One region of the Pelosinus baikalensis genome, then DNA from elsewhere that is predicted to be linked to it. Evidence: riboswitches for the same ligand, from Rfam matches in the RefSeq annotation. Region 1 holds a riboswitch; each other region holds the start of a gene.

Region 1 (2,277 bases):
GCTTACCACAACGATGGCTTTTTGACTTTTTGGTACCTCTTGCGCACTTGCATTTGATAAGCCAAATGCACTAGCACCCAGTAATAAGGAAACACTTAATGCAAAACTCATAGCGATTTTATATAAAAAATTCATTTTCATTTCTACAACTCCCCACTCAGTTTTCTATGTGCTAGGTCTTTGGGGTAATCATATTGCACTTAACCAAGCTTACGTTTTTTAGCCAAGATTGTAGACAAATAATTAACACTTGTTGGATCCACTTCATCCAAATTATAACTAATTTGTTCATCAGGCAAACCACAGCGACTAATCATAACAGAATTTTCACCAAAACCATGCTCTTTCAACTTCGCTATAACCTGTCCAAAATTTTTGTAAACTTTCATTAATACAACATTATCGACGACTCCCAATATAGCATCTAACTCTTCTTCTGACATCGTCGCCGGAATAATGCTAAGTATATCATTTCCTTCTGCCAGCGGCTGACCTAATTGACTGCCAATCGCACAAAAAGCCGGAACCCCAGGTATGGTTTCAATAGCATAACCAGAATCCTTTAACAAACGATATACATACATATAAGTGCTATAAAACATAGGATCACCCAATGTTAAAAACACAACTTTTTTCCCAGCCTGCAGTTCTGCCAGAATACTATTTTTATTGTTTTCCCATGCATTGGCTAGCGTAGCAGCATCATTTACCATCGGGAAAACCAACCTCAATATCTCAACATCTGTTTTCAAGTACGGATGAGCAATCGATAGTGCTGTACTACCTTCTTTTTTTTCTGTTTTAGGGGCAATTACCACATCCGCGTTTCTTATCACCTCCACTGCTTTTAATGTGAGCAGCTCTGGGTCTCCTGGCCCTACACCAACACCGTAAAAAATTCCTGCCATAATGGCCTCCTTAACTATAATTTGTGGTACAACATATACAAGTACATATAACGATAACTGAGTAAAACGAGAATTTGCACTCTTAATTTTACCATTATCCAATAATCTTGACCAGCACTCTGAAAAATTAGAAAATTGGCATGAAAGCCAATTCAGCTACAATCCTACTGGACAATCATCGTTACTAGCGCAAAAAATCTTCCGTCACACATAACGGAAGATTTCAATAAATACAATTATAGTAGCCTGCCATCATATAAACACGTCACTATCATGTGTAATATACAACAGTATAACTGTACGAATCTCCTCCCCATCTCTCGCAGGTTTTAACGGTGATTGCTGTATAGGCAGTTCTCCTGACTCTGAATCATTGCTTCCCCAAGCCTTCCCAAGTTTAATCTCAGTGGCATAATTATGGGGTTACTCCTCATTACAGTGGCGGGACCGCGCCGGAATTTAACCGGACTTCCCTATTAAGCCCCAAAGGGCACCTATACCATCCATATGAAATTTTGCTGTCCACTCTTATTTAGAGTATTATAAATACTTTTTCTTGTCAAGGACATACTTGGTAATATTCTATACTCTTTTTTTTATTTTAACGATCTTGTTATATCAGCACCAATCTAACACGCAGTTAAGCCGCCATCCACTGTCCACACTGCACCGTTAACAAAGGATGCCTGATCCGATGCCAGAAAGCAGATTACATGAGCCACCTCATGAACTTTGGCAATTCGCCCTATTGGATACATCGATGCCATGTCTCGTAAATATTCCTCTGGATTGTTTACCTCTGCTAATTGCTGTTTAAGCATAGGCGTATCCACATCACCAGGGCATACGCAATTAGCACGGACACCATAGTGAATACTTTCTAAGGACAATGCCTTTGTAAAGGTCGTCACCGCTCCCTTTGAAGCGCAATAGGCAGTACATAAACAATTACCATTAATCCCTGCATCAGAAGACACGTTAATAATAGCTCCACCACCCCTCTGCCGCAAATAAGGCAAAGCAGATTTACAAATAAAATAGGTACCTTTTATATTGATATTCATGATGTGATCAAACTCATCTTCCGTAACTTCACCAATGATTTTTTCCATATATATACCAGCAGCATTGATAACAATATCCAGACCGCCGAACTGGGCTGCAGTTTTTTCTACTACTTCTTGGCATTGACTCACAGAACTGACATCACCTTGTATAAAACATACATTATCAGCATAGGATGCTAACTCGAGTAACGCCATTTGCCCTTTTTCCCTTTGACGTCCAATTAAGGCTGTCTTAGCTCCTTGGGACAGCAATTGGCGAGCAGCCTCCAAACCAATACCAGAAGTACCGCCAGTAATCATCG
Region 2 (2,277 bases), on a different contig from region 1:
AATATACTTTTTTGCCAGAAAAGGCAGTACCGATTATTGCCATTAATTTGACGCATGGAACTGGAACGGAAGCCAATCGCTTTGCTGTTGTCAGTATACCGGAGAAAGAGTATAAGCCAGTCCTTGCCTATGAATGCTTGTATCCTCTATATTCTATTGATGATCCGGCACTTATGACTACTTTGCCGCCAGAACAGACTGCTTATGTATCCATTGATGCTGTCAATCATGCCATTGAAGCAGCTACCACGAAGCTGGGGAATATATATGCTGTAACGTTGGCTCGCGAAGTAATCTCACTTGTTACCCGTTACTTGCCATTGGCACAAGAAGATCCAAAGAATTTGGAAGCTCGCTATTATTTATTATACGCTTCGATGATTGCAGGGGCTTCTTTTGACAATGGATTGCTGCACTTTACCCATGCCATGGAGCATCCTCTTAGCGGTATCAAAGCTGATTTGCCTCATGGGTCGGGCTTGTCAGTATTATTGCCTGCAGTAGTAAAACATATCTATCCGGCTAAAGCCGCCATTTTGGCGGATATCTTGGCACCAATTGTGCCTGGTTTAAAAGGGGAAGCAACGGAAGCAGAGGCAGTATATATTGGTTTAAAACAGTGGCTTAAGAAACATGGCATGAAGCAAAGCTTACGAGAAGAAGGCTTTGTTGACAGTGATGTAGCCCGATTGACAGACCTTGCTTTTAAAACTCCTAGTTTGGAACTGCTTTTAAGTATGGCGCCAATTGAAGCAAGTCGGGAAACGGTTGCTGCCATTTATCTGGATTCGTTATAAGCAAATTGAAATAGAAACTTTCATTATGGTAAATTTGCATCCTATCGATTCCAAAATGTAATAAATAAAATTTATAGACTTGTGCATAGTAAAATAAAGTGTTACTATGTAAGTAGTTACCAATATGAATGTTATAAAATTCCATACGTTGAGATAGGTGCCCCAAGGGGCTTAATAGGGAAGTCCGGTCTAATGCCGGCGCGGTCCCGCCACTGTAATGAGGAGTGAACCCAAGGTATACCACTGAGACAACTGTCTTGGGAAGGTTTGGGTAAACAATGATCCAGAGCCAGGAGAACTGCCTATTTGACAATCACCGTTTTTACCCACGAGAGATGGGGAGGGGATTAAGTGCACAGCAAATGTTGTATTGTACTTATATCCTAGCGCAATTTTTCGCTAGGATTTTCTATAAGTATTGCTATGATGCTCTTAATTGTTTCTCCCGACCAGCAGTGGTCGGGAGATTTTTTACTTGTTATGTGACTGTTTCGTATCTGGTTACGGAATAGCTAACATATGATCCAAACTTTCATTATCCTTTGCTATGTTGTGAGTTGTTTTGGGAAGGACAGCTAAGTTCCGTGAAAACGGAACTTTTTTTTATCGTATAAGAAAGATCAGGTCAACAATATTTGCATGACGGTATTCAGTTATTTGTTTTATCAATGGGCTCACAGGGAGCGTTAGTAGGTCATAATGGAGAAATTTTTAAAGTGTCTCCACCTATTGTAGAGGCAATTAATTCTGTTGGCTGTGGTGATGCTCTTGTTGCTGGATTTGCCATAGGGATAGCAAGGGGAATGAGAATAACGGACATGATCAAATTAGCTACGGCTACTGCTGCATCTAATGCTTTGCATCATGGAGCAGGAATAATAAATAAGGTTGAAGTAGAAGATTTAATAAAAAAAGTAAAAGTTCATAAATTGATGTAAATGCTTTAAATAAATTAAAAAAAGGCAAGATAATAAACTGTATAGATTATGTATGTGGGAATATCTGAAACGACGCGCATGCTTAGAGCCCTCCAGCTGTTAATTCATCTGTAGGGCTTTCTTGGATTCTGCTGCATATCTTCTTGAAAAAATTTATGCTGCGAAAAACATAAAGTATAATGAAGGAGTTTCTTCAAATAATAGCTAAATAGGAGAATAAGATTTTGTTGCAGCATTATGATAGTCTTCTATCATTTTAATAAAGAAGAGGGGGAAATATATGCGCTTGGAAAAAGAAAATTCTCAATTTTTGATGGTGGATGTGCAAGAAAAACTGTTTCCTTATATTGTTGGCGGTGAGATTATAGCTAAAAAAATAATGACTCTTATAGAAGGATTAAAAGCATTAGAGGTTCCGATCATGGCTGCTCAGCAATATCCAAAAGGATTGGGAAATACCATTGAACAATTGCGTCCATATTTTTCAGAATACCATGACAAAACGACATTTAGTTGTTGCGGCAATGAGGCGTTAGTCAAGG
Region 3 (2,277 bases), on a different contig from region 1:
AAGACTTAAGCTTATCTATGGCTTAGCTCAGAAAAAAGATATTCAAATGCCGCAAACTTTGAAGTTAATAGAGTTTTTCGAGAAAAAATTATATCAATTCTTAAAAGAAAATGATAAAGAGCTTTCTTGTCTAGGAATTTGTAATGATTCAATGCAAGATGAAATAGATGCGATAGCAAAGAGTCGCTAATTATGTAGTATAATAAACTAGGGGATTTGGTATTAATGAATAGAGACAATACATATTGTAAAGATAAAAATATTGACAAACTAGAAATTCCATATTATAGTATGAAAAAAGGTAATAGTTACTAAATTTTCATATGGATGGTATAGGTGCCCTTCGGGGCTTAATAGGGAAGTCTGGTTTAACTCCAGCGCGGTCCCGCCACTGTAATGAGGAGCGACCCCATGGTTGTGCCACTGAGATGGAAGTCTTGGGAAGGTATGGGAGAGCAATGATCCAGAGTCAGGAGAACTGCCTATATATCAATCACCGATTGACCTGCGAGAGATGGGGAGGGGATTTGTGCAATTTATTATTGTGCTTATTTCATCCTAGCTGTTATATCAGCTAGGATTTATTTATAGTTTTATATCCTTGCCAAGCTCTCGGTCTATTTCGAGAGCTTTTTATTATGCCTTAAAATCAAATATTAATAATAATGTTATTAATTAATATATATTAGTGGCAATTTTAAGCATAAAATAATTGATACTGATTACTAATCTAGGTAAAAGATATACCGAGTTTAAGGGCTAGGAGGATGGTCAGATGATTTTTAAGTAGTGTGATACGATTGAATATCCACTGTCTAAGTGCAATTGCTTTATCAAGGAGTTTAGTCTTATTCAAATTAGAACTTTCTATTTTTTATAGTCTAGGAAGATTAACACATAATTGGAAGGATGGTCTTATCATGTATTCATTTATAAATCAAAAGAATAACTTTCTAACAATTCTTTGTTCACTTTTCCTATGTGCGGCGATATTAATGTCAGGCTGCAGTAAAGATACGAATCAGCTGGTTAATGAAAATGACAAAAAATTAACCCTTATCTTTAATCTTAAAACGGGCAGTCTTGATCCTCACAATAGTGAAGTAGCACTAAAGGCAGGTGTGGTGGAGACACTTGTAAGGCTGGATGATAATCTAGAGGTTAAACCTTGGCTAGCAACCAAATGGGAAGCGACGGACGGGCGCACTTGGGTATTTACTATTCGAGATGGTGTAACCTTTCAGGATGGAACAACACTAGATGCGGCTGCTGTGAAAGCCTCCTTTGAAAGAGGTATAGCCGTGAGTAAATTGCTGGCAGGAGTGTTAAAGAGTGCTTCTATAGAAGCTAGTGGACAGCAGTTGACGATTATTACGAAGCAGCCACATCCCTCATTGCCCTCAGAATTGGTAAGTCCTTATGCCTCAATTATTAGTGTGGAAGCAGAAAAGAAGATGGGAACAGCTGCGTTTAATATGGCTCCTGTAGGGACTGGTCCATTTAAAATAACAAAATTTACTCCGAATATTGATATTTTGTTAGATCGTTATGATGGCTACTGGGACGGTAAAGCAAAATTGAGCCAAGTTAATTTCAAATTCAATGAAGACGGTAACGTAAGAGCATTGGCACTACAATCTAAAGAAGCAGATGTAGTATACCAGATTCCGCCAGAAACTGTAGCTGCAATCCAAAAGGATAATCAGCTTAGAGTGGACTCCATTGCCAGTCTTAGAGTTCACTTTCTGCTATTCAACCACCAGCAGCCTTTACTTCAGGATGTTAGAGTTAGAAAGGCGCTTGATTTGCTGATTAATCGGCAAAGCATTGCAAAAGATATTATGCTTGGATATGCAACACCAGCGAACGGTCCCTTCAATCCTAATTTGCCTTTTGGCAATAAAGATGCCATTAAACCGTTGAATACAGCAGAAGCAAAAAAATTACTAGAGGAAGCTGGGTTTAAAGCAGGCAGCAATGGGAAACTGGAGAAGGACGGAAGACCGCTGACATTCCAGATGTTAACCTACAAAGGACGACCAGAATTACCGCTTATTGCTCAATTGCTTCAATCAGATGCAGCAAAAATCGGCGTAGACCTGCAGATTAAAATGGTAGAAAATATTGATACCTATTTACGAGAGAATAAGGATTGGGATTTAGTAACGTATAGTAACTTAACTGCACCGCGTGGTGATGGAGGATACTTCCTAAATTCAGCATTCTTACCTGGTGGATCGTTGAATGCGTCTAATATTAACAGCAGTAAGTTGAATG

Evidence for each region. Region 1 has a riboswitch for cobalamin ahead of cobI (precorrin-2 C(20)-methyltransferase). Riboswitches for the same ligand answer to the same signal wherever they lie in the genome.
Region 2: it holds a riboswitch for cobalamin, as region 1 does, so the genes downstream of both, LMF89_RS20465 (PfkB family carbohydrate kinase) here and cobI (precorrin-2 C(20)-methyltransferase) in region 1, are expected to answer to the same signal.
Region 3: it holds a riboswitch for cobalamin, as region 1 does, so the genes downstream of both, nikA (nickel ABC transporter substrate-binding protein) here and cobI (precorrin-2 C(20)-methyltransferase) in region 1, are expected to answer to the same signal.

What each region holds. Positions count from the first base shown of each region.
Region 1 covers NZ_JAJHJB010000014.1:29,403-31,679, reverse strand. Annotated here, with positions in the region: gene LMF89_RS11480 (sirohydrochlorin cobaltochelatase) at 1-141, opposite strand, end outside; gene cobI (precorrin-2 C(20)-methyltransferase) at 201-908, opposite strand; cobalamin riboswitch at 1,241-1,421, opposite strand; gene LMF89_RS11470 (SDR family NAD(P)-dependent oxidoreductase) at 1,538-2,277, opposite strand, start outside.
Region 2 covers NZ_JAJHJB010000039.1:29,894-32,170, forward strand. Annotated here, with positions in the region: gene LMF89_RS20460 (iron-containing alcohol dehydrogenase) at 1-797, shown strand, start outside; cobalamin riboswitch at 936-1,117, shown strand; gene LMF89_RS20465 (PfkB family carbohydrate kinase) at 1,433-1,735, shown strand; gene LMF89_RS20470 (hydrolase) at 2,016-2,277, shown strand, end outside.
Region 3 covers NZ_JAJHJB010000046.1:26,397-28,673, forward strand. Annotated here, with positions in the region: gene LMF89_RS21855 (opine metallophore biosynthesis dehydrogenase) at 1-190, shown strand, start outside; cobalamin riboswitch at 318-500, shown strand; gene nikA (nickel ABC transporter substrate-binding protein) at 921-2,277, shown strand, end outside.